One region of the Arthrobacter sp. FW306-1B-F12A genome, then DNA from elsewhere that is predicted to be linked to it. Evidence: riboswitches for the same ligand, from Rfam matches in the RefSeq annotation. Region 1 holds a riboswitch; each other region holds the start of a gene.

Region 1 (7,486 bases):
ATCATTTGCAGGGCATGCCCAGGATCCAATGATCCCCGGCAGGGCCGCAGTGACCATGGACGGCACCTGGTTGTGGCATTAGAACAACGGGTTTGGAGCGAAGCCGGCTTTCCGTGGATGCCGCACCCCCATGCTGGTGCGAACCGGAAAGACTACTACTGACTTCTGTCAACGCCTGCGGGTTTTGACAATATTGCCCCTCTGGGCACCGGATGTGGCGGTTGCGCAAGGGCAGGAGTGTTGCCACATATGGATAATGAGCAAGTTGTAGCCGCCGCCGAAGATGCGGCGTCCACCGAGACCACCGAAGCACCCAAAAAGGTCACCCGCACCCGCCGCAAGGCTGCACCGAAGACGGTCGCCGCGGATGAAGCCCCCGACGCCGGAGCTGCCGCAACCGCCGCCGAGCCTGTCGCCGAAGCGAGCGACACGGAAACGCCCAAGGCTCCCGTCCGGCGCACCAGGGCTCGAAAGAAGGTCGAAACCTCCGAGCCGCTGCCGGGTTTCGCTGAAGAAGCGTCCACGGAAGGTGGCGAGGCACCGGAGGCTGCTGCCGCCGTCGTACCTGAAATAGCACCAGAGGCCGAAGCCGCCCCCGAAAAACCGGTCCGCCGGCGTCGTACGACGAGGGCAAAGAGCGCCGAGCCCGTTGCCGAAGAAGCCCCGGTTGAAACACCGGCTGCCGACGTTGCGTCGCCCGGGGAAACCACTGTGGAGCCGCCGGCCGAGGAGCCCGCGCCCGAGGAAACCACCGGGGAGCCGGCCGTCGACGCCGAAGCCGCAAGTCCGATCGCGTCGCTGTTCCTGGAACCTGCCTCCGTCACGTCCATGATCTTCCAGGCACCTGACTTGAGCGCCGTTGTCCGTCCGGCCGTCGTCGACGAGGAACCGCGGGCCGAAGCTGAGGAAGGTTCCGAGGAGAACGAACTGGACGAAGCCGGCAGCCGCCGTCGGCGTCGCAGCCGTGGCCGTCGCGGACGCCGGGGCACCGAGCGTGATGACGCGGGAGAAGAAACCTCTGCGGAATCCGAGGACGAGGCAGAAGCCGGTACCGAGGAGGCCCTCGAAGAAGGCGTGACCTCCCGCCGTCGCCGGCGCCGTCGTCGCGGCGATCAGGACCTGGAACTGACGGGCGGCGGAGACGACGATCCCCCCAACACGGTGACCCGCGTCCGCGCTCCCCGCGCGCACGTTGAGTCCACCAGCGGCTCCGACCGAGTCACGAGCGTCAAGGGCTCCACCCGCCTTGAAGCAAAGAAGCAGCGCCGCCGTGAATCCCGCGAGACCGGCCGCCGCCGCCAGGTCATCACCGAGGCCGAATTCCTGGCTCGCCGTGAGTCCGTCGACCGCCAGATGATCGTTCGCCAGCGCGACGACAGGATCCAGATCGGTGTCCTCGAAGACGGCGTGCTCGCGGAGCACTTCGTGTCCAAGACACAGCAGGATTCCCTCATCGGCAACGTCTACCTGGGCAAGGTCCAGAACGTGCTGCCGTCGATGGAAGCCGCGTTCGTAGACATCGGACGCGGCCGCAACGCCGTGCTGTACGCCGGTGAAGTCAACTGGGATGCCGTCACCCTGGAAGGCAAACCGCGCCGCATCGAGAACGCCCTGAAGTCAGGCGACTCCGTGCTGGTCCAGGTCACCAAGGACCCGGTGGGCCACAAGGGCGCACGCCTGACGAGCCAGATTTCACTTCCCGGCCGCTACCTTGTGTACGTACCGGGCGGGTCAATGACGGGAATTTCCCGCAAGCTGCCCGACGTCGAGCGCAATCGCCTGAAGAAAATCCTCAAGGACCGCCTCCCGGAGAACGCGGGCGTTATTGTCCGCACCGCCGCCGAGGGTGCTTCCGAGGAAGAGCTGACGCACGATATCAACCGCTTGCGGGCCCAGTGGGAAGGCATCGAAAGCCAGTCCACGTCCACCAAGATCCTGGCTCCGGAACTGCTGTACGGCGAACCGGACCTCACCATCAAGGTTGTCCGTGACGTCTTCAACGAGGACTTCTCCAAGCTCATCGTCTCCGGCGATGAAGCCTGGGACACCATCGAGGCCTACGTCACGTACGTGGCGCCGGACCTGGTGGGACGCCTCGAGAAGTGGACCTCGGATCAGGACATTTTCTCGGCATGGCGTGTGGACGAACAGATCCACAAGGCCTTGGAGCGCAAGGTCTTCCTGCCCTCCGGTGGTTCGCTCGTGATCGACCGCACGGAGGCCATGACGGTTGTCGACGTCAACACCGGGAAGTTCACCGGCAGCGGCGGCAACCTCGAGGAGACCGTCACCAAGAACAACCTTGAGGCTGCCGAGGAAGTGGTCCGCCAGCTCCGCTTGCGCGACATCGGTGGAATCATCGTCATCGACTTCATCGACATGGTCCTGGAATCCAACCGCGATCTCGTGTTGCGCCGCCTGGTCGAGTGCCTCGGCCGGGACCGTACCAAGCACCAGGTCGCCGAGGTGACCTCGCTTGGATTGGTCCAGATGACCCGCAAGCGCATGGGCACCGGCCTGCTGGAGGTCTTCGGCGAGCAGTGCGAGACGTGCGCAGGGCGCGGAATCGTCACGCACGACGAGCCCGTGGAGCACCGTCGGGCCAACGTGGTGGCAGCTGAACACCACCACCCGCGCACGGAGTCACAGCCAGCCGTCCGCCCCGAGCAGCGCAAGCGTCGCCGCGGCCGCGGCACGGGGCCGGGGACCACTGAACTGCCCGTCACCCCTTCGGTGCCGGTCCACACTGTGGAATCCACCGACCCGAACCGGCAGGCAGCCACCCGCGCAGCCCTTGCCACCATCGCGGCTGCAGCCCACGCTGCCCACCTGCACGACGACGAGCTCCACCACGCGGCGGAATTGCTCGCCGACGGGCACGCAGCGGAAGTAGCCCCGGTCCAGGCCCCAGCGGCCCCGGTCCAGGCTCCGGCCGCTGCTTCGAGTGGCGAGGAACGTTCGAAGCCTGTGCTGCGATTCGGCGGCGAGGAAGTTGCGTTGCCTTTCGTCCACCACGAAGAGGAGGCTGCAAGTGGCACACCTGCCATGAGCCTGGACCTATTGGCACAGGCATTCGCAGGCCTCGGAGAAGCTCCGGACACCGCCACGACGTCAACGTCAGCCAAGGAAACCCCCGCAGGGGCCCCCGCAGCCGTTGCAAGCGGTGAATCCCCGGACTCGGGTTCGCGTGGACGCCGAGGCCGACGCAACCGTAGCGCCAGCCGGGCCCAGGGTGCCGCCAACGCCACCAACGTGGAGCACCACGAGGTTGCCGCGGCTGCTTCCGGTGGGGCCGCGCACGAGGCCAAGGCGGCAGACGCCGCCCCGACGAAGCCGACGGCGGCAGCGGAACCGATCATCCTCGGCGTCGGTGTGCCGAAGTCCGAACTCTGAACGCAGTACCGTGCCTAAGCCCCGGCCGTTTCCGCTCCTGTGGAAACCGCCGGGGTTTCGGCGTTGTGGGCCAATCCGCCGACCCTGGCAGTCCGGTTGCAATGGGCGATTTCAGCGGGCGAGGCGTGATCAGGGTTAAGCTAGGGGACTGACACGGGGTGCCGCGCACCGAGCCGGCTGAGACCAGACCCGTTGAACCTGTCCGGTTAGCACCGGCGAAGGGATGTCTCGCATGACTGTTTCGGCGCAATCATCTGTCTACCCGCTCAAGGCCATCCAGCGCCCCATCCCCAGGGTCCTCAGCATCGCCGGCTCGGACCCCTCAGGTGGTGCCGGGATCCAGGCAGACCTGAAGAGCATTGCGGCCAACGGCGGCTACGGCATGGCCGTCATCACGGCGCTCACTGTACAAAACACACAGGGCGTCACTGGCGTCCATGTGCCTCCCGTGGAGTTCCTGCGCCAGCAATTGGACGCCATTAGCGACGACATCACGGTTGATGCCGTCAAGATCGGCATGCTCGGGGACGCGGCGGTCATCCACGAAGTCCGCCGCTGGCTCGGCGAGGCGCGCCCCGCCGTCGTCGTCCTGGATCCAGTGATGATCGCGACCAGTGGCGACAGGCTCCTCGCGGAGTCCGCTGAAACCGCACTGCGGGAACTGCTGCCCCTCGCAGACCTGGTGACCCCCAACCTTCCGGAATTGGCCATGCTGCTTGGCGAGCCTGTTGCCACTGATTGGGCATCGGCGTTGGAGCAAGGCAAGCGCCTGGCCGCTAGCTGCGGAAACACCGTCCTGGTGAAGGGGGGCCATCTGCAGGGAGCCGGCTGCCCCGATGCCCTGGTCAATACCGGGGGAGTCCTGAGCCAGGACGTGGTGGAATTCGCCGGCCAACGGGTGGAGACCCGCAATAGCCATGGGACGGGATGTTCCCTGTCGTCGGCGATGGCGACGGCCAAGGCGCGGCTCGGCGATTGGGAGTCTGCTTTGCGTGTCGTCAAGCCCTGGCTCCAGGAGGCGCTGACCCGGTCCGGGGTGCTGGAAGTAGGGAAGGGCAACGGGCCGATCCATCATTTCCACGCGCTCCAGCAGGCCCTTCAACCGGGGGACTTCGCCGTCCGGATGTGGGACGCCGCCCAAACGGAACTGGCAGCCATTTATGGCTTGGACTTCATCCAGCACTTGCAATCCGGTGGTCTCAGCGAAGCGCAGTTCAGCTACTACCTGTCCCAGGATGCCATCTATCTCAACGGCTATTCCAGGGTCCTGGCACGGGCAAGCGCCCTCGCTCCGAGTGAAACCGAACAGCTGTTCTGGGCCCGCGGCTCGCAGATGTGCCTTGAAGTCGAATCCGAGCTGCACCGGAATTGGCTCAGTGGACGCCAGGTGAGCGGAGAGCTGGGCCCGGTCACCAAGGCCTACGTGGACCACTTGCTGGCGGCATCGGCGTCGGGAAGCTATGCGGTGCTGGTTGCTGCCGTGTTGCCTTGCTACTGGTTGTACGCCGAGGTGGGACAGCGGCTCCACCATGGGTTTGTCGAGGCCGGAGCATCGGACGAGCACCCCTATGCGGATTGGCTGCGCACCTACGCGGACGAGGCGTTCGCGGAGGCCACCCGCAAGGCGATCGACATCACGGATGCCGCCGCGCAGGTTGCGTCGCCCGCGGAGTGCACAGCGATGATGGAGGCGTTTGCCCAATCCTGCCGCTATGAAACGGCGTTCTTCGATGCTCCAAGGTTGCACGGCTGAGCCGGTCTTCCGGGGAGGAGGCACCGGAACGGGGCCTGTCCCCGCAGGCGTTGCAGCGTGTCGGCGTGAGGATCCGAGCTTTTCACGGCCGGCAGGGTAAGGTGGACGGGCACGGTACCGGATGGCGGCATAGCCAGTCTGTGGCAGCCATCACGTGGCAGCCTCCGGACCTGGCCTCATTTGCAGCCGAAGGCGAAACTAGCGTAATCTAGATCTTCGGTGCTTACGCCAACACTTGGGTTATGCCCCTAGAAACCGTTCATTTGGAACTGACCTTTCATTTAGAACTATTCGAGGGATGACTCATGGATTCCGTACCGGAGTCCACGGCGTTGAGGCACAGCGTGAACCAGGCCCGTTTTTGGATCGGGGTTCCGCACGCAAATTTAGTAATAAACGTCGAGAGAAGTGAGTGCCCAAGTGGTGTACGCGATTGTCCGCGCAGGCGGCCGCCAAGAAAAGGTTTCCGTTGGAGACTACGTAACCCTGAACCGCGTCCCCGGTGGAGCCGGCAGCACCCTTGAGCTGCCCGCACTGCTCCTGGTGGACGGTGACAAGGTCACCTCCGCAGCTGCGGATCTGGCCAAGGTCAAGGTTACGGCTGAGATCCTCGAAGACCTCCGTGGTCCGAAGATCGTCATCCAGAAGTTCAAGAACAAGACCGGCTACAAGAAGCGCCAGGGTCACCGTCAAGAACTGACCAAGATCAAGATCACCGGTATCAAGTAACCACTGGTTGCTGTTCAGGTTTTCAACAGATTCCCCAGAATTTAAAGGCAGGCATTTCAAATGGCACATAAAAAAGGCGCGAGCTCCACTCGCAACGGTCGTGACTCCAACGCCCAGTACCTCGGCGTAAAGCGCTTCGGTGGCCAGGTCGTTTCCGCAGGCGAGATCATCGTCCGCCAGCGTGGCACCCACTTCCACCCGGGCGCCGGTGTCGGCCGCGGTGGCGACGACACCCTGTTCGCCCTGCAGGCAGGCGCGGTTGAGTTCGGTACTCGCCGTGGCCGTCGCGTAGTGAACATCGTTGCTGCTGCAGCTGCAGAGTAATAACACGTTCTGAACGGGTGGAGCGGGCCGTATGGCCCGCTCCATCTGTCTTTTTAACCGCACTAGAATTTACTAGGGCGGGCGGCCGCGCAACAGCGGCGCAACACGCACTTCAAGCAGTAATTTCCACATAGAGGAGAAACACGTGGCGACCTTCGTAGACCGGGTAGTACTTCACGTATCCGGCGGAACAGGCGGCCACGGCTGTGTTTCTGTTAAGCGCGAGAAGTTCAAGCCCCTCGGTGGACCCGACGGCGGCAACGGCGGCAATGGCGGCGACGTCATCCTGCGCGTCGATGCCCAAACCACCACCCTGCTTGATTACCACCACGCACCGCACCGCCACGCAACCAACGGCGGCCCGGGCATGGGCGACTGGCGGGGCGGCAAGAACGGTGAAACCCTCGTCCTTCCCGTCCCGGACGGCACGGTGGTCAAGACCAAGGACGGCGTCGTCCTTGCTGACCTCGTCGGCGAAGGCACCGAGTTCGTCGCCGCCGCAGGCGGCATGGGCGGCCTTGGTAACTCTTCGTTGTCTTCGCAGAAGCGCAGGGCACCCGGTTTCGCCCTCCTCGGTATTGAAGGCGAGTCCAGCGACATCGTCCTGGAACTGAAGTCCATCGCAGACATCGCGCTGGTTGGCTTCCCCTCCGCGGGCAAGTCGAGCCTTGTCGCGGCGATGTCCGCGGCGCGGCCCAAGATCGCCGACTACCCGTTTACCACCCTGATCCCCAACCTTGGCGTGGTCCAGGCCGGTGACGTCCGGTTCACCATCGCCGACGTTCCCGGGCTGATCGAGGGCGCCAGCGAGGGCAAGGGCCTCGGCCACAACTTCCTGCGCCATGTAGAGCGTTGCGCCGCGCTGGTGCACGTGCTGGACTGCGGAACCTTGGAAGCGGACAGGGACCCGCTCACCGATCTTGCGATCATCGAGCAAGAGCTGGACAAGTACGCGGTGGACATGAGCTACGCCGGCGTTGACGGCGAAGTGGTCCCCTTGAACGAGCGCCCCAAGCTTGTGGTCCTGAACAAGGTGGACTTGCCTGACGGTCGGGATATGGCCGAGTTCGTCCGCCCAGAACTGGAACAGCGCGGCTACCGCGTCTTCGAAGTCTCTGCCACGAGCCATGAAGGCCTGCGCCAATTGAGCTTCGCCATGGGCGAGATCGTCATGGCCGCCCGCAAGGCCGTTGCGATTGCGCCTCCCAAGGTCGCAGCGCCTGTCCTGCGCCCCCGGGCCGTCAACGAGTCCGGCTTCAAGATCCGCCGCGAGGAGAAGAACCTCGA
Region 2 (7,486 bases), on a different contig from region 1:
ACGGAATCACCCTGCCCGCCGGCGTTTCGGTCGCCGTCGCCATGCTGAGTTGGGTGATCTTCATCCAACTTGGCTTTGGCTACCAGCCTGGCGTGACGTGGATCCCGTGGGTCCTGCCCATCATTCTGGGGACCGCGGCGGCCGCCGTGGCGTCCTACTTCCTGGGCCGCCATCGGAAGCGGCACGACACCGCCCAGCTGACCGCGGCGCTGAGGCTCTAACCAGCGCTGCGGCTCTATCTGCAGATCCGGCTCATGGCGTGGCTTCCGGTTTGGCAACTGCCCCGGCTTCCGCGGCCGCTTCGCTGACGCTCTTAGCCGCCCGGACGTCGCGCTGCGTTAGCTCGCTCCCGGCATCGTGGGACGTGTAGCGGATGAACACCCGGTTGTAGCGCCAGTCCAGGTCCGGGTGGTGGTTCTGCTGTTCGGCAATGCGCCCGACGGCGGCAATCAACTCGAGTGCGGCAGCCGACGTCGGGCACTTGTAGGCGGTGACGAGGGCGCCCTGGCGATACCGCCAGTCCGGCAGCTCCGCCAGGGCGTCGTCAATAGTGGACCTGGAAAGAATGTCGTCCTTGCCGGCCATTCGGGGCTCCTTCACAGACGCGGAATCTTCGCAGGAATCCCCGGAGCGGCCAGCGTCGGCCGCTAGAGGAACTCGGCCCGGCCTTCCATGGCCGAGGAGGCCAGGGCGTGTTCCCTGCGCGGGATGCGGCCCGCCTGCTTCGCCAGCCTACCGGCGATGACCGCGTGTTTGAAGGCCTCGCCCATCTGCACCGGATTCTGCGCGCGGGTCACCGCGGTGGCCAGCAGCACGGCGTCGCAGCCGAGCTCCATGGCCAGTGCGGCGTCGGACGCGGTGCCGATGCCGGCGTCGAGCACTACCGGCACCGAAGCGCGGGACACAATCAGCTCGATGTTGTGGGGATTCAGGATGCCCAGGCCGGTGCCGATAGGCGCGCCCAACGGCATCACCGCAGTTGCCCCGAGGTTCTCCAGGCGAAGCGCAAGTACGGGGTCGTCGTTGGTGTAGGCGAAGACCTTGAAGCCGCGGTCCACCAGCTTCTCCGTCGCATCCACCAACTCCACGGCGTCAGGCAGCAGCGTCTGTTCGTCGGCGATGACCTCGAGCTTCACCCAATCCGTTTCCAATGCCTCCCGGGCTAGCTCGGCTGTCATGACGGCATCCTTGGCGGTAAAACAGCCGGCGGTGTTGGGCAGGACACGGATGCCGTGGTCTACGAGCAATTGGAACAGCGAACCGGTTTCCGTCGGTGAGTACCGCCGCATTGCGACGGTAGTGAGTTCTGTGCCGGAAGCCAGCAAGGCTGCCCCGAGGCCGTCGAGGCTCGGAGCTCCGCCGGTTCCCATGATGAGGCGCGAGCCGAACTCAACACCGTCGATCACCAGGGCATCGGTTCGGGTGCCTGCTTCGTGAGTGCTTGCTGTGGTCATGGTTCAGCCTCCCTGTACTGCGGTAACGATTTCGAGTTCATCGCCCTCTGCGAGCGCGGTAGCAGCCCACTGGCTGCGCGGCACCACTTCGGAATTGCGTGCGACGGCGACGCCGATCTTGCGTCCGTCGGCCGCTTGGCCGCTGGAATCCACAACGCGTCCGGTGATGTGGCTGACGAGGGTGGTGACGGAAGCGTCGTCGCTCAGCGTGTGGTCTGCGCCGTTCAATTTGATGTTCATGCGTGGTCCTTCAGAAGGGGATTTAAGGTATCGGCCGATGGGCCGTCTGCGGAAGCCCTTGCTGCTGAGAGCGGGCGGGAGAAGCGGTCCGGGCGGAATTTGTTCCACCGGGAATCGGCGGTGCCATCCATGAGTCCAACGCAGATTTTTGCCGCTGCCGGAGTGAGGAGCACGCCATGGCGGAAGAAGCCGCTGGCCACGATGAGGCCGGGCACGGTTCCTTCCCGACCTTCGACGCGGCCCAGCAGCGGTGCGTTGTCCGGGGTGCCAGGACGGGCCCGGGCAGTTGCTTCAACGAATTCCAGCTCGGCAACGGCCGGAACCAATACCTGGGCGTCGCGGAGCAATTGGTAGACGCCGCCGGCTGACACCGGGTTGGCCGATCCCCCGGACGACGACAATCCGTCCTCACGTTGCGTCGCGCCGATCACGACGGTCCCGTCATCGCGGGGAACGATGTAGACGGGCACTCCGCGCACCATTCCCCGGACCGTGGCGGTGACCAGCGGTTGCAGGTGGTCCGGGACGCGCAGCCGCAGTATGTCGCCGTAGACGGGACGCAACGGGAGCGACAATCCATCCGGCAGTCCTTTCACGCGGGCGGCATCGAGTCCGTTGGCTACCACCGTTTCCGTGGCAAGCACTTCGATGCCTGAGCCGAGCACGGCCCCGACGGCGCGCCCGTCCTCCCACAGGAGGCCCGCCGCAATGTCCCGGACCGCGAAACCGCCTTCGGCCCCCGGAATCCAACTGGAGCTACCTGGCTCGTGGTCTGCCAAAGCGCCTAGAATCGCGGCCGAAAGCCGGCGAGGATCCACTTGGTGGTCGCCCGGGATGTCGAAGGCACAGGAAATCTGCGGGCTCAAGAGCGGCTCACGCTCCCGTGCTTCGCGCAACGGCACGGATTCCACCACCAGGCCATGGGCCAGCTGGACGTCCCGAAGATCGGCGAGCGCCCGGCGGTCCGCTGCGTCCGCACCCACGGCGAGGGTCGGCGTCGTCCGGTAACCCGTGCTGCGTCCGGTTCGTGAGCCGGTCACATTGTGTTCGAAGTCCGGCCACAACGCCGACGATTCGAGCATGAGCTCCAGGAGGTCCTCTTCCTGGTAGTGCAGTTCACTGACTGGTGCCAACATCCCCGCCGCCGCGAAAGTAGCGCCGCTGGCCGGCGCGGGATCGATCAGGGCAACCGAGCGGCCCGACCTTCGGGCTTCCCACGCGATGCCCAGGCCAATGACGCCGCCCCCGATCACCGCCACGTCTGCACGCAGGGGCCCGTGCTGGGTGTTTACTTCGTCCATGGAGTCCTTCCCTACGCCGGTACTAGCCGGATCAGGTCAAGCGGTCGGCGCTGAAGCCCTCTCAGCCGCGCGGCGATTGTGACTGCCGCCGCGGCTCCCGCGGTACCTGCCCAGTTTAGAGGAACTACTCTGTTTCCATGACCCCGCACGATGTCCACACCACCGCCCGCCTGTACCTCTGCACCGACGCCCGCAAGCAACAGGGTGATTTTGAGCAGTTTGTCGATGCCGCATTCGAAGGCGGCGTGGACATCATCCAGCTGCGCGACAAGACCATTGAAGCGGCCGAGGAACTGGAACTCCTGGAGATCCTGCAATCCGTGGCGCACCGTCACGGGCGCCTCTGGGCAGTCAACGACCGCGCGGACGTAGCGTCCCTCGCCGGCGCACCGGTGTTCCATATCGGCCAAAAGGACATTTCGCTGCGCTCGGCCCGGAAGCTGCTCCACGACCCCACCATCATCGGCCTCTCCACGCACACGCCGGAGCAGATTGACGCAGCCATCGCCGCGTCGCCTGGCCGCAGCGGCTTGGACTACTTCTGCGTCGGGCCTGTGTGGGCCACGCCCACCAAGCCTGGACGCTCCGCCGTCGGGCTCGATCTGGTGAAGTACGCTGCCAATGCGGTGAAGCAGGCAGACGAAGAGACCGTCGGCGGCGTAGTGCTTCCTTGGTTTGCGATCGGCGGCATCGATCTCAGCAACGTGGAAGACGTAGTGAGGGCCGGCGCCAGCCGCATTGTTGTGGTCCGCGCCATCACCGAGGCCGGGGATCCGACGGCGGCAGCCCAGGCACTCCTGGCCGCACTGGACGCAGCGGCGGCCTAGCGAGACGCCGGGAGATTTTGGAGTTACCCTGACTTTCGTGTCACATCAGCGCATAGCCCCGAACGTCTCTGAAACGTCGAACCAGCTCGCGGAAGCACTGGCGGCGCTTCGGACCGAACTCGAGCTGCCCGCGGGTTATCCCGCTGAAGCACTGCGCGACGCGGAGGCCGCGGTTTCAGGACACAGGCTGCCGGCGCAGGACCTCACGGGCGTTCCGTTCATCACGATCGACCCGGCCTCTTCCACGGATCTCGACCAGGCCCTCTTCATTGAGCGGTCCGGGAATGGTTACAGGGTTCTCTACGCCATCTCCGATGTGCCCTCCTTTGTGCCACCGGGAGGAGCGCTCGACGCCGAGACCCGCCACCGGGGACAGACGTACTATGCGCCGGACGGCCGCATACCGCTGCACCCCGAGATCATCAGCGAGCACGCCGGAAGCCTGCTGGCGGGCCAGGACTGCGGAGCGTTCGTGTGGGACTTCGAACTCGATGCCGAAGCAGAGTTCCGCACCGTCTCAGTTCGCCGGGCAAGCGTACGCAGCCGCGCCAAGCTCAACTACAAGGGCGTCCAGTCCGCGATCGATTCCGGGACAACTGATCCCGTCCTGCAGTTGCTCAAGGAGGTCGGGCTCAAACGGGTGGAACTCGAACGCCGCCGCGGCGGAGCGAGCCTGAACATGCCTGAACAAGAAATCGTCCAACTGCCCGACGGCGGGGGGTACAGGATCGTCGCAGCTCCCTCGCTGCCCGTCGAGGACTGGAACGCCCAGATTTCGCTCATGACCGGGATGGCGGCGGCCCAGCTGATGCTAGACGGCAAGGTTGGAATCCTGCGCACCATGCCCGCTCCCGATGAGCGCTCGCTGCTCCATTTCAAACGGCAGGCCGGGGCGCTCGGCAAGCCTTGGACCGAGGGGACCAGCTACGGCGAGTACCTGCGGAGCCTCGACGGCAAAGACCCCCGGCAATTGGCCATTCTCCATTCCGCGGGGCTGCTTTTCCGGGGCGCCGGCTACACGCCTTTCGACGGCGAAGTACCGGGCAGCGTCATGCAGTCAGCCATCGGCGCACCATATGCCCACACCACTGCGCCGTTGCGCCGGCTGGTCGATCGTTTTGTCCTGGTCATCTGCGAAGCACTGAGCAACGGAACGGAGATCCCTGCATGGGCCCGGGATGCTTTGCCGAGCCTGCCGGAGATCATGGCGTCATCCGACCAGCTTGCCGCCAAAATGGAGCGCCTCGCCTTGGACACGGTGGAGGCCGCACTCCTGGTGAACCACGTCGGACAGGAATTCGACGCCGTGGTGATTTCCGGATCGAAGCCTGCCAAGAACAACGGAAACGGGAACGGGAACAGCACCAACGGCCACAACGGGAATGGGAATGGGAACGGCAACTCCCACGGCCCCTCCGGCATCGTCCAGATCGCCGAGCCGGCGGTCACCGCTCGTTGCGATGGCGAAATGGAGTCCGGTACGAAGGTCCGCGTGAAACTGCTTGACGCGGACATTGCCACCCGCCAAATCACCTTCGAACTGCTCCAGTAGCGCAATCAGTTCACAGGACCGCGGCCGAGATCCGGGGTTTATTGCGCCCAGACGCTAGACTGTGTGAGTAGTAATGGATGCCCGGTCGTTGATTCAGTTAATTTTTTGACATCAACAAGCCCGCCCCTACGCGATCTTGAGATACACCAGCTGGTCCCCAGTGCCAGTATTTAGATAGCCCGCGATCGGCTTCCACTGGATTTGCTTGCGCCCGTCCGTGCTCCGGAACGGCCCTGCCACAACCGTTGAGCACGCAGCGCAGCCCAAATGAATAAGGAAAACTCCACTGTGAGTGAATTGCACACCCATGAAGTTCTGACAGACGGAACCGAAACGATCGAACCCGAGGAAACCATTTCCTCGGACGAAACACCCCACGAGATCGCGGAAAAGTCCTTCGCCGACTACAACGTCCGCGCCGACATCGTCGAGTCCCTCGCCGACGCCGGAATCACCCATCCCTTCCCCATCCAGGCCATGACCCTGCCGGTGGCCCTGGGCGGTCACGACATCATCGGCCAGGCCAAGACCGGTACCGGAAAGACCCTCGGCTTCGGCATTCCTGCGCTGCAGCGCGTCGTCGGACCGGGCGACGCCGGTCACGACAAGCTCGCTGTCCCGGGTGCACCCCAGGCTCTCGTGATTGTTCCGACCCGCGAACTCGCGGTCCAGGTGGCCAATGACCTCCAGACGGCATCCCGGAAGCGCAACGCCCGTATCGCCACCATCTATGGCGGCCGCGCTTACGAGCCCCAGATCGAAGCCCTGCAGAAGGGCGTCGAGGTTGTTGTCGGCACGCCCGGCCGTTTGATCGACCTCTACAAGCAGAAGCACCTGAACCTCAAGAACGTTCGCATGGTCATCCTCGACGAAGCGGACGAGATGCTTGACCTCGGCTTCCTTCCGGACGTCGAGACTTTGATTGCCGGCACTCCCGCCGTCCGCCAGACGCTTCTCTTCTCGGCCACCATGCCCGGACCGGTCATTGCCATGGCCCGCCGCTACATGACGCAGCCCACGCACATCCGTGCCGCAGACCCGAATGACGAAGGCCTGACCAAGCGCGACATCCGCCAGCTCATCTACCGTGCCCACAGCATGGACAAGATCGAGGTTGTCGCCCGCATCCTGCAGTCCCGCGGCCGCGGCCGGACCATCATCTTCACCAAGACCAAGCGCACCGCCGCCAAGGTAGCCGAGGAGCTCGTCGATCGCGGCTTCGCTGCCGCGGCCATCCACGGCGACCTCGGCCAGGGTGCCCGCGAGCAGGCCCTGCGCGCCTTCCGCAACAACAAGGTCGACGTCCTGGTGGCCACGGACGTCGCCGCCCGTGGCATCGACGTGGACGACGTCACGCACGTCATCAACTACCAGTGTGTCGAAGACGAAAAGATCTATTTGCACCGCGTTGGCCGCACCGGCCGTGCCGGCAACAAGGGCACCGCGGTAACGTTCGTCGATTGGGACGACGTCCCCCGCTGGGCCCTCATCAACAAGGCCCTGGGCCTGAGCTCTCCCGAGCCCGTGGAGACGTATTCTTCGTCCCCGCACTTGTTCGCCGACCTGGATATTCCGGAAGGCACCAAGGGCCGCCTGCCCCGCAACCAGCGCACCCTTGCCGGCGTCGACGCCGAAGTCCTGGAGGACCTGGGCGAGACCGGCAAGAAGAACTCCCGTTCCGGCGGCGATTCCGGTCGTGGGCGCTCCGGCCGTGACAGCGGCCGGGACGGTGCACGCCGCGGTCCCAAGTCCGCCGAGGCCCCGGCCCGCGACGGCGACGGTGAGGGCGGCCGCAACCGCACGCGCCGCCGTCGTACGTCCGAAGGCGAAGCAGCCCCCGCTCAGGCAACGGCCCAGTCTGCCGAGCCGCAGTCCGGCGAGGGCTCGGACAAGCCCGCCCGCGCACGCCGTTCCCGCACCCGCCGCCGCAACGGCGAAGTGGTCTCGGCTTCCGGTGCGTCCGGCGAGAGCACCGAGGCTTAACGGCCTCAATGACTGACACTGTTTGGGCGCCGGACGGCAGCAACTTGGTGGTTCACGCGGACAACGCGGATTTCCTCCCGACGCTGCCGGACGGCGCCTTCACACTGATTTACGTGGACCCGCCCTTCA
Region 3 (7,486 bases), on a different contig from region 1:
CGAGTTCACCGAAAGCCGTGCGGTCCGCACGTGCCAGGTGGCCGGCGTCGAACTCTGCGAGGAGGTCCGGGCGACGTTCCGCCGTGCGGCGGAACTGTTCGTGGCGGCGCCACTGGGCGATCTTCCCGTGGTTGCCGCTCAAGAGGACCGCGGGCACGTCACGATCGCGCCATGACGAGGGCTTCGTGTAGACCGGATATTCCAGCAAGCCGTCCGAATGGGATTCCTCCACCAAGGATTCGGGATTGCCGACGACGCCCGGAAGCAGGCGTCCGATGGCCTCGACCATGGCCAGGACTGCGACTTCTCCGCCGTTGAGGACATAGTCGCCCAAGCTGACCGGACGCACGGTGAAGTGCCCTGCCGCCCACTCCATGACGCGTTCGTCAATGCCTTCATAGCGGCCGCAGGCGAAAACGAGCTGCTCTTCCTCGGCGAGCTCATAGGCGAGTGCCTGGTTGAAGCGCTCCCCCGCGGGCGACGGCACAATCAGGACCGGCTTTTTCGCCGGCGCGTCCGACGAGCGCTCAGGCGCGGCAGTTCCAACCTCGGCATTTTGTGCAAAGGCAATGGATTCCAAGGCCTGGGCCCAGGGCTCGGCCTTCATGACCATGCCCGCACCGCCACCATACGGAGTGTCGTCCACGGTGCGGTGTTTGTCGGTGGTGAAGGCCCTCAAGTCATGGACATTGACCTCCAAGAGCCCATCCTGGCGGGCCTTGCCTATGAGGGAAAGCTCAAGCGGCGCCAGGTACTCGGGAAAGATGCTGACGACATCAATGCGCATTTAGGCGTCATCCTTGGTTTCAGCGTCGTCCTCTTCCGTATCGGTGCGGGAAGCATCAGTGTTCAGTTCGAAGAGCCCCGGCGGAGGCGTGAGCAACACATAGCCGTCTTCGACGTTGACCTCGGGCACGATCTCTTCGACGAAGGGCACCAGGATTTCCTTGCCGTCAATGTCTTCAATGACCAGCAGGTCCTGGACCGGCATGGTGTTGAGCGCGGTCACCTTACCTACGGTCTGCGAGCCGACGCGGACCTCAAGGCCGACGAGCTCATGCTCGTACCAGCCTTCGTCGTCGTCCTCTTCCAGCTCTTCGGTCTCGATGAACAGCTTCGCGCCGCGGATTTCCTCCGCCTGGTTGCGCGTGGAGATCTCTTCGAAACCGAGCAATAGGATGTCCTTGTTCCACCGGGCGCTGCTGATGGTCAAGGGGCCGGCCTTCGCGGGCTCCACCACAAATTCGGTGCCCGGGACGAAACGATCGCCAGGGGCATCGGTGAGCACCTGGACGGTGACTTCGCCGCGGATTCCGTGGGGCTTGCCGATTCGGGCAACCTGGAGCTGCATGGGGTTCCTCTGATTTCTTCGCTGGGCCCGGATGAGGGACCCACGGCTGGGTTTGCTCGTAAAACAATCCGGCCCCTCCACCATAATCTGGTGAAGGGGCCGGATTTAAGACAAGTATTGCTGAGCGCGTTACCGGCGACGGTCGGTGTCTACGACGTCGACCCGCACCTGCTCGCCGCCCGCCAATGCCGCAATCACAGTGCGCAAAGCGCGTGCGGTGCGACCCTGGCGACCGATCACCCGTCCGAGGTCGTCCTGGTGAACGCGCACCTCGAGGGATTCCCCGCGGCGGTTGTTCTTGGCACTGACCTTGACGTCCTCAGGACTGTCAACGATCCCACGGACCAAGTGCTCGAGCGCTTCTGCCAGCAACTTACTCAGCCTCGGTGGTCTCTGCTTCAGCGTCAGCGGGAGCTTCAGTTGCTTCCGACTGCTTGGCCTTCTTGGTGATGGCTTCCGGAATGATGACGGAACCCTTCTCCGGTGCAACGAAAGCAGGCTTGGCGACCTTGGTCTTCAGCGTGCCTTCCTGGCCCGTGAGGCCCTTGAACTTCTGCCAGTCACCGGTGATCTTGAGGATCGCGGCAACCTGCTCGGTCGGCTGGGCGCCGACGGACAGCCAGTACTGTGCACGCTCGGAGACAACCTCGATGTACGAGGGCTCTTCGGTGGGGTGGTACTTGCCGATTTCTTCAATCGCACGGCCATCGCGCTTGGCGCGGGAGTCCATGACGACGATGCGGTAGTACGGTGCGCGCATCTTACCGAAGCGCTTAAGGCGAATCTTTACGGCCACTTTTGTGGTCACTCCTGTTTCTGAAACGGGGTTGAGCCCGTCGTTCTGCACCCGTGGGGCGGGCCATACTTGAGGGTTCCAAGGACAAGATGCACACACGGAGAGAGGGGCCGCGCGGATCGAGTACCTGTCCATTGTGCCAGATGGCGGACAGTATTTCGAACACGCAGCCCGTGCGGCGGCTTTTCTGCGGGATTACTGCTCAGCGGACCAGACGTAGAGACCGCCCCGTTCGGCCTTTTCGACGTCGCTCGCGAGGGCCGCCAACTGCTGGACGTACAGGCGGGCCTGTTGGGCATCAAAGGGCATGTCCTCTTGGGCCGCCCAGCGTTCGGCGACGTCGTCGAGGACGTTCCCTTCGCCTTCGGTCTCGTAGCTAAGGAGCTCAGACAGGGCACGCACCATCGCTTCCGGGACGCCCAGCAAGGCGTCGCTGGTGACGTCCACCAAAGCAAGCTCATAGTCGGCCCCGCCTGCGTGCACGGCCGTGCCCGCGAGGTCGCCGAGTTGTTCTACTTCGAAATCGCTGATTCCCGGGATCCGTACCGCGGCGCCGGATACGTCGCTGCCCTTCTCCAGGGCAGCGGCCCTCTTGAGTGCTTCATCGTGGGTGGCAACAAAGATTTCAGCAAAGCCCATGGAAAGTACTCTCATTCAGTCGTGCCAACGGAGCTGCGGCGCAGCGGCCGAGATGCGCCACGCCGTCGGATCAAGCGTAGCGGACCGCGACCCGCAGACGGTTGCGCCACGGGTCCTCGAAGCGCAGCTCCTGGCCTGTGTGGTGCGAGGCGATGCCCGCTACCTTGAGGCGATCTGCGAGCGCGCCGACGTCGTCTCCTGACGGCACCTCGATGACAACCTCCCCGAGGCCGAGGGTGTCTTTGCGCGGACCTGCACCGCGGCTGTTCCACACGTTCATGGCCATGTGGTGGTGGTAGCCACCCGCGGAGACGAACAGGGCCTGCCCGTGCCAGCCGGCGGTCTGCTCGAAGCCCAGGGTGTCAACGTAGAAATCATGGGCGGTCCGCACGTCACCCACTTGGAGGTGGACGTGCCCGACGCCGGCGCCCGCCCCATGCTGGCCCGTCACGGCCGCTTCACTCAGGTACTGCTGGAGGTAGCGCTGCGGCGGGAGCGGCAAGCTGTCCATCACGACCGAGCTGCCGTTCCACTCCCAGCCTTCACGGGGCTTGTCGTAGTAGAGTTCGATGCCGTTGCCCTCCGGGTCGGTGAAGTAGAAGGCTTCGCTGACCAAGTGGTCGGCACTGCCGACGAAGGCGTGGGGTTCGTACTGCGCGGCGGAGGCAACAGTTGCGGCGAGCGAGGGCTGATCCTCGAAAAGCAGCGCCGTGTGGAAGAGTCCGGCCTCTCCGCGGCCCGGGATCTGGAGACCAGCGGCCGGCGCGAGGTGCACCAACGGCTTGCCTAGCCGGCCGAAGTAGAGCCCGCCGTCCTGTTCGGCGACAACGTCCAGCCCCAGCGCCCGCTGGTAGTAGTCGCCCATGAGCTTCATGTCCCCCACTTTGAGCATGACAGTGCCCATGGTGAGTTCGGCAGGAAGGAGATCCTGGCTGGATGTGATGGTCATGTGAAACTCCCGGCTTTTTGTGGCGCCGCCCTTCGGCAACCTCTATGTATCTAAATTACTTGAAGCTTCAATTTATTCCTAATGCCCGGCGCTTCCTGAAATGTGTCCCCTCAGAACGGTGCATCCGGGCTGCAGCACGATCTCTAGGGACGCTCGGGGATCCTTTGCGTAGAGCACGACGTCTGCGCTGGCGCCTTCGCTGATGCGGTCGGCACCCAACCACTCACGGGCGGACCAGCAGGCAGCATCGAGGGCGGCGGCCGCCGGAAGACCCGCCCGCTGGAGTTCCAGGATCTCCTCGCCGATCCGGCCGTGTTTGATGACGCTTCCGGCGTCGGTTCCGGCGTACACCCGCACTCCGGCGTCGAACGCCTCAAGGACCCGCTCATGCCTGCCCTCCCACAACGCGATCATGTGGGCGGCGTAGCGCGGAAATTTGGTTTCAGCCTGCTTCGCGATGTCCGGAAACGTCGCAATGTTGATGAGCGTGGGGACAATCGGCACATCCTGGTCCAGCAGCCGGGGAATGTGGTGGGGCAATAATCCGGTGGCGTGCTCGATGCAGTCGATCCCGGCGTCGAGCATGTCATCGATTGTCCCTTCGGCGAAGCAATGGGCGGTCACCCGCGCCCCCTCGTCGTGTGCGGCCGCGACGGCGTCCTTGACGACGGCGGCCGGAAAGGACGGGCCGAGATCCCCGGCGGAGCGGTCGATCCAGTCCCCCACGATCTTGACCCAGCCGTCTCCGGACCGCGCCTGCTTGCGGACTGCCTCCATCAGATCCTCCGGCTCCACCTCTTCGGCCAGCCCGGGGATGTACCGCCGTTGCCGCGCGATGTGCCTGCCCGCGCGGATGATCCTCGGCATGTCCGCCCGGCGTTGCAGCCAGCGCGTGTCGCTTGCGGATCCGGCATCGCGGATCAAGAGGGTCCCGGCATTCCGGTCCGCAGTCGCCTGCAGGCGGGCAGTCTCCTCGTCGACAGCTCCGCCCTTGCCCAAGCCAACGTGGCAATGCGCGTCGACCAGGCCGGGAAGCACCCAACCGTCCAGGACGACGTCGGGCTTCGCAAGGGGCCGGACGAAGGTCAGCCGTCCGTCGACCGACCAGAGGCCGCGCCGTTCCTCCTCCGGCCCGGTGAGGACGGCGCCGCTGAATTCGATGATTTCCGCCATGATTCCACCCTAGTTCCCGGGAGCTTCGCCGGCGCGGTCACATCTGTCACAAGCGCTGGCAGCTGTGGTAGCTTCGTCTACGACCACACGGGGGCCCTTGCAAGGGCTGAGATCGGGCTGATGCAGCCTGCGACCGTTGAACCTGTCCGGGTAATGCCGGCGAAGGAAGTGAGTAATCCTTTGAGCACCAAAGAAACACAGCTGAGCCCTACCCAAAAGGGATCGGACCACGATGTGACCCAATCCCTCAAGTCGCATTCCCTCGCGTTCCTGGAGGATGCCGACACGGGAATCCGGGTTCCAGTGACGGAAATCGCCCTCGAACCGTCCCCCAACGGCGAGGCCAACGCCCCGTTCCAGGTGTACCGGACCGCCGGACCCGGGAGTGATCCCGTAGTGGGCCTCGAACCGTTCCGCAGCGAGTGGATCGAAGCCCGCGGCGACACCGAGGCCTACAGCGGCCGCGAACGGAACCTGCTCGACGACGGCAAGTCTGCCGTCCGCCGCGGCGCCGCCTCCGCGGAGTGGAAGGGGGCTCAGCCGGTGCCCCGCCGCGCCGTCGACGGCAAGACCGTGACACAGATGCATTACGCGAAACAGGGCATCGTCACGCCCGAAATGCAGTTCGTGGCACTTCGCGAAAACTGCGATGTGGAACTCGTCCGCAGCGAGGTCGCTGCCGGCCGGGCCATCATCCCCAACAACATCAACCACCCCGAATCCGAACCGATGATCATCGGCAAGGCGTTCCTGGTGAAGATCAACGCCAATATCGGCAACTCGGCCGTCACCAGCTCCATCGCCGAAGAGGTCGACAAATTGCAGTGGGCAACGCAATGGGGCGCCGACACCGTCATGGACCTGTCCACGGGCGATGACATCCACACCACCCGCGAATGGATCATCCGTAACTCCCCCGTACCGATCGGCACCGTGCCCATCTACCAGGCCCTCGAGAAGGTCAACGGCGAAGCCAACAAGCTCACGTGGGAAATCTTCCGCGACACCGTCATTGAGCAGTGCGAGCAGGGCGTGGACTACATGACCATCCACGCCGGCGTGTTGCTGCGGTACGTGCCGCTCACCGCGAACCGCGTGACGGGCATCGTTTCCCGTGGCGGCTCCATCATGGCGGGCTGGTGCCTGGCCCACCACGAGGAAAACTTCCTCTACACCCACTTCGACGAGCTCTGCGAAATCTTCGCCAAGTACGACGTCGCGTTCTCGCTGGGTGATGGACTGCGCCCGGGCGCGACGGCGGACGCGAACGACGCCGCGCAGTTCGCCGAGCTGGACACCTTGGCCGAGCTCACGAAGCGCGCGTGGCAGTACGACGTGCAGGTCATGGTCGAAGGCCCCGGACACATCCCGTTCCACTTGGTGCGGGAGAACGTGGAGCGCCAGCAGGAGCTGTGTGACGGCGCGCCGTTCTACACGCTGGGCCCCCTTGTCACCGACGTCGCCCCGGGCTACGACCACATCACCTCCGCCATCGGCGCCACGGAGATCGCACGCTTCGGAACCGCGATGCTCTGCTACGTCACTCCGAAGGAACATCTGGGCCTGCCCAACAAGGACGACGTCAAGACCGGCGTGATCACGTACAAAATCGCCGCCCACGCCGCTGACCTGGCCAAGGGACACCCCGGCGCCCACGAACGCGACGATGCGCTGTCCAAGGCCCGCTTCGAGTTCCGCTGGCGTGACCAGTTCGCGCTGTCGTTGGATCCGGTCACGGCCGAATCCTTCCACGACGAGACACTCCCGGCAGAACCGGCCAAGACGGCGCACTTCTGCTCCATGTGCGGACCAAAATTCTGCTCCATGCGCATTAGCCAGGACATCCGCGACGAATACGGCTCGGCTGATTCACAAGCGGCCATCGCGGAAATGTATAGCGGCATGCGCGAAAAGAGCGAGGAGTTCCTGGCATCAGGGGGCAAGGTCTACTTGCCCGAGCTTGAGGTTCCCGCAGGAAAACGTGAGGCGGCGTCAGGAAACCTGAACTGATCAGGAAGCCTGGACTGATCCTGCGCGGCTGGCATCCGCGATGAAGGAGCGGATGATCCGGTCTCCTTCAACTGAGTCATGAGGCCGGTGTCCTCCAGCCGCAACGCGGTGGAGGGCGCCGGTTTCCTGCAAGTACCCGGCGATCTCTTCGTATAGGGGTTCCCAACCACCGGTCAGCACAAGCGTGGGAACTCCCGGCACAATGTGCAGGGGCGCTTCCCACGGCGGAGCCTGCAGCCGCAGGCGCCGCGCGGTTCGCCGGGCCTCCGGGGTGCTGAGGACAGCCGCCTCGGAAGAAAACGCCCTGCGGACGAATTCGCGTTGGTAATCGTCATCGCTGAGTTCGTGCCGGATCCGGAACAACGGCTCCATCAATGTCCGGTACGCCGCGGTGGCGGGTAGTTCGGCTGTCAATGAAAGACAAGCCGGTTCCACGAGCACGAGGGAGCGGACCAGGTCCGGCCGCTCCACCGCGGCCAACATGGCGGAAATCGCGCCTTGCGAGTGCGCGACCACATGGCCCCCACGCGCGGGGCCCGGGGCCGATGCGGCCTCCCGAGCTCCGAGG
Region 4 (7,486 bases), on a different contig from region 1:
AAACTTCCGAATTCCCGGTTACGGCAGTCACCGAAGCAGCCAAGGAAGGAGGCCCCCTGTGAACATCGCCAGCCTGGCGCCGCTCGCCGTCGTACTTCCCATCCTCGGTGCCGCACTGACGTTCGCCCTGAACAGGAACCCGCTGGCCCAACGCGCGGTCAGCATCGCTTTGTTGTCCCTCACGTTGCTCCTGGAATGCTGGCTCCTTGCCTCGGTATGGACCACAGGCACAGCATCCGTCACCTTGGGCGGCTGGCAGCCGCCGTTTGGCGTGGTGATGGTGGTGGACCAGTTCTCCTCGCTCATGTTGGTGGTCTCCTCCGTCATCAGCCTCGCGGTGCTGATCTACGCCACCGGCCAGGGCATGGCCGACGGCGACCGTGAGGCACCGGTGTCGATCTTCCACCCGACCTACCTGATCCTGGTGGCCGGTGTCTCGAACGCCTTCCTCACCGGTGATCTCTTCAACCTGTACGTCGGCTTCGAGATCCTGCTGACGGCGAGCTACGTGCTCATGACACTGGGCGGTACCGGTCCGCGCATCCGCGCAGGGGTCACCTACGTGGTGGTTTCCGTCGTGTCATCGGTGTTGTTCCTGATCGCCATTGCGATGATCTACGGAGCCACCGGAACCATCACCATGGCGGATCTCGCCATCAAGCTGGCCGAATTAGATCCGGGCACCAGGAACCTGCTCCACGTCATGCTGCTCGTGGCCTTCGGCATCAAGGCCGCCGTGTTCCCGCTGTCCTTCTGGCTGCCTGACTCGTACCCGACCGCACCGGCACCGGTCACTGCCGTGTTCGCCGGTCTGCTCACCAAGGTGGGCGTCTACGCCATGGTCCGCACGGAGACCCTGCTCTTCCCGGGCGATACCTTGAACACCCCGTTGATGGTGGTTGCGCTCCTCACCATGCTCGTGGGCATTCTCGGTGCCATAGCCCAGAGCGACATCAAACGATTACTCTCCTTCACCTTGGTCAGCCACATCGGCTACATGGTGTTCGGGCTTGCCATGTCTTCCGTAGCCGGGCTTGCTGCCGCCGTCTTCTATGTGGCCCACCACATCACTGTCCAAACGAGCCTGTTCCTGGTGACCGGCTTGATCGAGCGCCGCGGTGGGAGCTCGTCGGTGGATAGGCTGGGTGGGCTCGCAAAGCTGTCTCCACTCCTCGCGCTCTTGTTCTTCATTCCGGCCATGAACCTCGCGGGAATCCCGCCCTTCTCCGGGTTCCTGGGGAAGCTCGGACTCCTGCAGGCAGGCATCGCCCTCGGGACACCACTGGCCATTACCTTGGTGGTGGGCGGGGTGGTCACGAGCCTCTTGACCTTGCTGGCCATTGCCCGCGTCTGGAACCGCGCATTCTGGCGGAAGCCCGAGGACGCTGACTACCCGGCCGCCGTCCTCAAGGACACGGCGGCCGTCGGCCTGCTTCCGAGGACCATGGTGGGGCCGACCGCTGCGTTGGTGGTCTTTGGCGTGGCGCTGACAGTCTTCGCCGGTCCGCTGTTCCAATTGGCCGGCAACTCCGCGGAACAGATGCTGGACCGAACGGCGTATATCCATTCCGTGCTCGGCGAGAATGCCAAAGTCCCGGGCATCGCTGCGCCGGGTGCGTCGACCCCACTGCAGGGGGTTGGCAAGTGAGCCGCAAGCGGATTTCGTTCCGCACCGAGTTGCCCCTGCTGGTCTGGCTGGTGGTCGTGTGGGGTGCGCTCTGGCGGGACTTCAGCCCCGGCAACCTGGTATTCGGTGCGCTGATCGCCGTAGTGGTAGCCAGGGTCTTCTACTTGCCTCCAGTGGAGCTCAGCGGACGATTCAACGTGCTGCGCGCCATTCCTTTCGCCGTCGAGTTCCTTGGCAAAGTGGTGGCCGCGAGCTTCCAGGTCATGTACCTCGCGGTCTTCCGCGGGCCCTTGGTAACCAACGCCGTCGTCGCTGTTCCCCTCCGTAGCCATTCCGACCTCATGGTGACCGCAACAGGGCACGTGATTTCGCTGATTCCGGGTTCCTTGGTGGTGGAGGTGGACCGCTCGACGTCCACGCTCTATATCCATGGGCTCAATGTCCGCAACGATGTGGACACCGCCAAGCTGCGCAAGGAAGTCCAGGACACGGAGGCCTCGCTGATCCGGATCATGGGTACCCAGGCGGAAATGGACGCACTCCAGGCCGAAGGCTGGCCTGCAACGAGGGGAGCTCGCTCGTGAAAGACATCGTGCTGATCGTCACGGCGGTGATCCTTAGCCTCGCCGCCGCCGGCGCGATCTACAGGATCGCCGTCGGGCCGTCCCTGCTGGACCGGGTGCTCGCCTCGGACGTGCTGCTCGCCATACTGGGTGCTGCGCTGGCCATCGACATGGCCGTCAACAGGCACCTCAACAACCTCGTGCTGCTCGTCGCGCTGACGCTGATCGGTTTCATCGGATCGGTGACGGTGGCGCGCTTCGTGGCCGACCGGAGAGGACAGGTCAATGACTCCTGACGCCACCGGAGCGGATGCCGTCATCGATGCCGTCACCGCGGTGCTGCTGATCGTCGGTGCGGTGATGTCATTGGGCGCGGCGATCGGCCTGTTGCGCTTCCCGGACCTGATGAGCCGCATGCACGCAGCTACCAAGCCGCAAGTGCTCGGGCTGTTCCTCGTCTTGGCGGCCATCGGGCTGCAGATGCGCGAATGGTGGGTGTGGCCGATCCTGGCCGTCGCTTGGATCTTCCAATTGCTGACGGTGCCGGTGTCCGCACACATGGTGGGCCGCGCAGGCTACCGGACCAAGCACCTGCACCCCGAGTTGCTGAGCATCGACGAACTCGAGGCCGTGGTGCTGCGGGCCGCCGGTCAACGGGCAGCGGAGAAAGCCCAAGCCGACCCGACAACTCCCCACACCGGGAACGGCGGGAGCCCAGGCCCTCACGGCGCCAACGGCGGGCCGTCAGCCTAGACGATGTCCTGCGTCTTCGAGAAACGCGAGATGGCGCGCTGGGTACTGCGGCTTGCGAAAACCTGGATGACGGCGCTGACAGTCGCCGAAATCAGGGCGAAGGTCAGTGCAGAGCGCAGGCTTGCCTCCATGTCATCGTGACCCTTGGGAGGTTTCTTGCCGGTGGACTTTTCCCACAGCGCATTGACGAGCTTGGTGCCGACAAAGCCAGCGCCGATGCTCACGCCGGTGCCGAGCAGTTTGATGAGGAGGTTCATTCCGGGACTCCTTGCGGGTGGAAACAGGACCGTCCCCAGCCTAACCCCACTTCAGGGCAGTTCCGGAGCAACGGATGGAGCTTGGCGCCTCTGCCGGAAGAACTCCTCCAAGGCCCCGGGCTTTGGACGGACAGGCACGATGTCGCGGCCCTCGGCCAGTATCGCTTCCACTGTGCCGAGGGCAAGGAGCTCATCCAGCAGCGCAAGCGTGGGCGGCATGAGCTTGAGTGTTCCGGCGTCTTCGGCGTCCAGGATTCCGCGGACGGGCATCCACAAGGACGACGATGCTTCCGTGGTCTGGTGCCTTGGCTCGGCACCGGAAACCGGGCAGGCAAGGTAGAAGTACGTGTCGAAGCGCTTGGGCTGGTCCTGCGGAGTGACCCAGTTGGCCCACGGGCGGAGGGTGGCGGCGTCAAGCTTCAGCCCGGCCTCTTCGAACACCTCACGCTGCGCGGCCGCCAGCACCCGGCCGGCGTTGAACCTGGCGGAGGCAGGCTCGACGGCGATCCTGCTCCGGTGCCATGCAGCGGCGTGCTGCTCGACGACGTCGTCCGCGAAGTCCCAGCCGGAGCTGTCCACCTGGTCCACCCGGCCCCCGGGGAAGACCACCATGCCCGCGGCGAAATCCATCGTGGAAACCCGGTGCTGGACGAACACCTCCAAAGCCTGCGCCGCACCTTGAGAGCCCCCGGGAACCGCGGCATCCCGGACCAGGATCACGCTTGCGGCGAGCCTCGGTTCCGCCACCGTGGTGCTGTTCGCTTCGCCATTGCCTGCCAAGACCGCTCCTTTGCCCGCTCTGCCGCGTCACATTCTGCTGGATCATTGTCCCAGTTTCTGCGGCCGCCCGCGCCATTCCGGGCCGGCCTGCGCTCACCCGGCGAGTGATCCAGCAGAATCCGTCGTCCCCGCGTGTTTGTGACCGTTCCGCGGACGCCAACACAGCGCCCGCAACCCCGCCAAGGTGTAAACTGAACCACGCCCAAAAGGGTGGATTGATAACGACAGGGGAGCGCCGCCGTCGGGCACGCAGCAATGCGGCACGGAGGACGGGCGCTGAGAGTGCGGACAGCCGCAGACCCTCGAACCTGATCCGGCTAGTACCGGCGCAAGGGAGTCGAGTTCTCATAGTGTCCGGACCGGCGCGGCGGAAGCCGCTCGCAGGCAACCGGGAACACTTTCCCCTCCTGTTCCTCAGGAGGACAAAATGACTGGTATTTCTGCAAGGCCGGGCCTCACCAAGCCTGGTTACAACTGGCGCGTCGTGGACATCGTCGTGGCGGCACTCATCTCGATCGCCGGTGGCGTGATCTTCTGGGCATGGGACCAGATGGCTTTGGTTGCAACACCTATGTCCGCCGGCTACCCGCCCCTGAGCGGCCTGATCGCCGGCGGCTGGATGATTCCGGCAGTCTTGGGCATGCTCATCGTCCGCAAGCCCGGTGCGGCAATTTTCTGCGAAACAGTGGCCGCCACGAGTGAGCTCATCATGGGTTCCCAGTACGGCACCACGGTGCTGATCTCGGGCCTGCTCCAGGGCCTCGGTGCGGAACTCATTTTCCTGGCCTTCATGTACAAGAAGTTCAACCTGCCGGTGTCCCTGCTGGCCGGTGCCGGTGCGGGCCTGTTCTGCGGCCTGAACGACTCCTTCCTGCCGTGGGGCTGGAACATCGCCTACGAACCGGTCGACAAGCTCGCGTACATCGTGTTCTGCACGATCTCCGGGGCCGTCATTGCCGGTGCCCTGTCCTGGATCGCTACCCGCGGCCTGGCCAGGACCGGTGTCCTGAGCGCGTTCGCGTCACGCAAGGCCGCCTCGGAGCCCGTCTTTTCCTGATGCCCAGTCCTGATTCCGGCACCTCTGCCGTGGTGCGACCCGCCGCCATTTCCGCGCAGGGCTGGGGCTGGCGGCACGCCGGCCGCACCACGCAGGCCATCCACGCCCTGGACCTGGACATCCGTCCGGGCGAGCGCGTCCTGCTGCTTGGCCCCTCGGGCGCAGGCAAGTCGACGTTCCTCCATGCCCTGGCGGGCGTGCTGGGCGAGGAAGGCGACGACGCCGACGAGACCGGCTCGTTGCTGGTTGACGGCGTTTCCCCGAAGGCCCAGCGGGGCCGTGCCGGACTCATGCAACAGGACCCCGAAACCCAGGTGGTGCTTTCCCGCCTGGGCGACGACGTCGCGTTCGGCGCCGAGAACCTTTGCGTGCCGCGGGACGAGATTTGGAAGCGGGTCCATGAAGCGCTCGACGACGTCGGGCTGCTGCGGAGGGCCGGTGGCAGTGCCAGCGGCAACTTTTCGCTCGACCACCCGACGTCGGCCCTCTCGGGCGGGCAGAAACAGCGCCTTGCGCTCGCCGGCATACTGGCAATGCGGCCCGGCTTGATCCTCCTGGACGAGCCGACCGCCAACCTTGACCCGGCCGGCGTCTTGGAAGTGCGCGATGCCGTGGGCCGCTGCCTGGACAAGACCGGCGCCACCTTGGTGGTGGTGGAACACCGGGTATCGGTCTGGAAAGACCTCGTGGACCGGATTGTGGTGCTTCAGCCGGGCAGTTCCTCCTCCGCGGGAGGTTCGACGCCGGCGGTGCTTCTGGACGGCGACCCGGACACGGTTCTGGCGCAAGCAAGGGACATGCTCACTGCTGCGGGCGTCTGGGTGCCTGGTTACGTGCCGGCCACCCGCCCACGTTCGGGAACAGGCGCCGGACCGGCGGCCGACTCCGGGGCGGGGAGCTCCCGGAATGGGGGCGAGTTGCTGCTCGCCACCCAGGAGCTTGCGGTGTCCCGCGAACGGACACGGCGCCGGGGGTTCAAAACGATCGCCCCGCGTCCTGTGCAGTCCGGACTCGACGCCGAAGTGTTTGCCGGGCGGGCACTGACCATCACCGGTCCCAATGGCGCCGGAAAATCGACCTTCGCTTTGACCCTCGCGGGGCTGTTGGCGCCGATATCCGGGGCGGTGACTGCCGCCGTCGGGCTCAGCGACGGCGCGGGCCCCGACCCGTTCAAGTGGAAGGCCCAGCAGCTGATCTCCCGCATCGGGACTGTGTTCCAAGAGCCCGAGCACCAGTTCGTCACCGGCCGCGTCCTCGATGAGCTCATGTTCGGCCCCAAGCATCTTGGCCATGGCGAGGAACGGGTGGACGAGTTGCTGGAACGGCTGCGCTTGGGGCATCTCGTGGACGCCAATCCGTACACGCTCTCCGGGGGCGAAAAACGGCGGCTATCCGTGGCGACGGTGCTCGCCGCGCACCCCCGCGTCCTGGTGCTGGACGAACCCACTTTCGGCCAGGACGCGAACACGTGGGCTGAGCTTGCGTCGTTCCTGTCCGAACTGCTCGACGCCGGCACCTCCGTGGTTTCCGTGACCCACGACCAGGAATTCAGCTCCGTCCTGGGCGGCGCCGAGATGCGGCTCGAGCCTGCATTCCAAGGCGGCACCCGGCAGGAATCAGGTGCGGCATGAGGGACGCCCTAACCCTGCGCGGCAACAACGCCCTCCTGACACGCGCCAATCCGCTGGCCAAGTTCGTGTCGGTCTTCCTGATCACCCTGGTGTTGGCGTTGTCCATCGACTTGGTGTCAGCCTCGACCGCGCTCCTCGGCGAATTGGCGTTGTTCCCCCTCGCGGGGCTCACCGTGCGCTTGCTCTGGCAGCGCGGCTGGCCCTTGATTATCGCGGCCGCGCTCGGAGGTTGGAGCACCGCGATCCTGTCGGCCGACAGCGGAAGGATACTGCTCGACGTCGGGATCTGGTCCATTAGCGAAGGCTCGCTTCAGCTTGGACTCGGCTTCATGCTGCGGGGTCTTGCCATAGCGCTGCCTGCCATTCTCCTGATGAGTTGCACTGATCCCACCGATCTCGCCGATGCCCTGGCGCAAAAGGCGAAACTGCCGCACCGTTTTGTCTTGGGTACCCTGGCGGCCCTGCGGCTCGTGGGACTCATGGCGGAGGAGTGGCAGACCATCGGCATGGCACGGCGCGCGCGGGGTGTCGGCTCGCACGGAAGTCCGCCGCAACGGTTCAAGGCCATGCTTGGCCAAAGCTTCGGCTTGTTGGTCCAGGCGATTCGACGGGCGTCCCGCTTGGCGGTGACCATGGAGGCGCGCGGCTTCGGCGGCGGACGGCGGACCTGGGCGCGCGAATCCACCTACAGCCGCCTGGACGTCTGGGTTCTGGGCGGCGGGCTGGTCATCGCTGCCGCGGCCGTACTCGCGGCCCAATGGGCAGGGACCTGGCACTTCGTCTGGCTGAAGCAGCCCAACTGACTCGCAGTTGTTGTC

What was found. Region 1 has a riboswitch for thiamine pyrophosphate ahead of thiD (bifunctional hydroxymethylpyrimidine kinase/phosphomethylpyrimidine kinase). Riboswitches for the same ligand answer to the same signal wherever they lie in the genome.
Region 2: another riboswitch for thiamine pyrophosphate. It lies ahead of thiO (glycine oxidase ThiO); the one in region 1 lies ahead of thiD (bifunctional hydroxymethylpyrimidine kinase/phosphomethylpyrimidine kinase).
Region 3: another riboswitch for thiamine pyrophosphate. It lies ahead of thiC (phosphomethylpyrimidine synthase ThiC); the one in region 1 lies ahead of thiD (bifunctional hydroxymethylpyrimidine kinase/phosphomethylpyrimidine kinase).
Region 4: another riboswitch for thiamine pyrophosphate. It lies ahead of AC3WJU_RS19470 (ECF transporter S component); the one in region 1 lies ahead of thiD (bifunctional hydroxymethylpyrimidine kinase/phosphomethylpyrimidine kinase).

The regions. Positions count from the first base shown of each region.
Region 1 is NZ_JBYSXD010000025.1:47,068-54,553, forward strand. It holds gene AC3WJU_RS13385 (Rne/Rng family ribonuclease) at 250-3,393, shown strand; TPP riboswitch at 3,538-3,634, shown strand; gene thiD (bifunctional hydroxymethylpyrimidine kinase/phosphomethylpyrimidine kinase) at 3,626-5,146, shown strand; gene rplU (50S ribosomal protein L21) at 5,567-5,875, shown strand; gene rpmA (50S ribosomal protein L27) at 5,936-6,199, shown strand; gene obgE (GTPase ObgE) at 6,345-7,486, shown strand, end outside.
Region 2 is NZ_JBYSXD010000016.1:28,350-35,835, reverse strand. It holds gene AC3WJU_RS10130 (hypothetical protein) at 1-221, shown strand, start outside; gene AC3WJU_RS10125 (4a-hydroxytetrahydrobiopterin dehydratase) at 253-585, opposite strand; gene AC3WJU_RS10120 (thiazole synthase) at 648-1,454, opposite strand; gene thiS (sulfur carrier protein ThiS) at 1,458-1,694, opposite strand; gene thiO (glycine oxidase ThiO) at 1,691-2,995, opposite strand; TPP riboswitch at 2,987-3,106, opposite strand; gene thiE (thiamine phosphate synthase) at 3,133-3,822, shown strand; gene AC3WJU_RS10100 (RNB domain-containing ribonuclease) at 3,860-5,374, shown strand; gene AC3WJU_RS10095 (DEAD/DEAH box helicase) at 5,663-7,357, shown strand; gene AC3WJU_RS10090 (DNA-methyltransferase) at 7,366-7,486, shown strand, end outside.
Region 3 is NZ_JBYSXD010000001.1:219,374-226,859, reverse strand. It holds gene trmD (tRNA (guanosine(37)-N1)-methyltransferase TrmD) at 1-787, opposite strand, end outside; gene rimM (ribosome maturation factor RimM) at 788-1,351, opposite strand; gene AC3WJU_RS01080 (RNA-binding protein) at 1,481-1,723, opposite strand; gene rpsP (30S ribosomal protein S16) at 1,725-2,147, opposite strand; gene AC3WJU_RS01070 (hypothetical protein) at 2,343-2,786, opposite strand; gene AC3WJU_RS01065 (VOC family protein) at 2,857-3,735, opposite strand; gene AC3WJU_RS01060 (amidohydrolase family protein) at 3,814-4,908, opposite strand; TPP riboswitch at 4,986-5,093, shown strand; gene thiC (phosphomethylpyrimidine synthase ThiC) at 5,089-6,918, shown strand; gene AC3WJU_RS01050 (alpha/beta hydrolase) at 6,919-7,486, opposite strand, start outside.
Region 4 is NZ_JBYSXD010000054.1:11,595-19,080, forward strand. It holds gene AC3WJU_RS19435 (Na(+)/H(+) antiporter subunit C) at 1-62, shown strand, start outside; gene AC3WJU_RS19440 (Na+/H+ antiporter subunit D) at 59-1,648, shown strand; gene AC3WJU_RS19445 (Na+/H+ antiporter subunit E) at 1,645-2,211, shown strand; gene AC3WJU_RS19450 (MrpF/PhaF family protein) at 2,208-2,486, shown strand; gene mnhG (monovalent cation/H(+) antiporter subunit G) at 2,476-2,943, shown strand; gene AC3WJU_RS19460 (DUF4235 domain-containing protein) at 2,940-3,200, opposite strand; gene AC3WJU_RS19465 (NUDIX hydrolase) at 3,252-3,980, opposite strand; TPP riboswitch at 4,197-4,333, shown strand; gene AC3WJU_RS19470 (ECF transporter S component) at 4,408-5,037, shown strand; gene AC3WJU_RS19475 (ABC transporter ATP-binding protein) at 5,037-6,668, shown strand; gene AC3WJU_RS19480 (energy-coupling factor transporter transmembrane component T family protein) at 6,665-7,471, shown strand.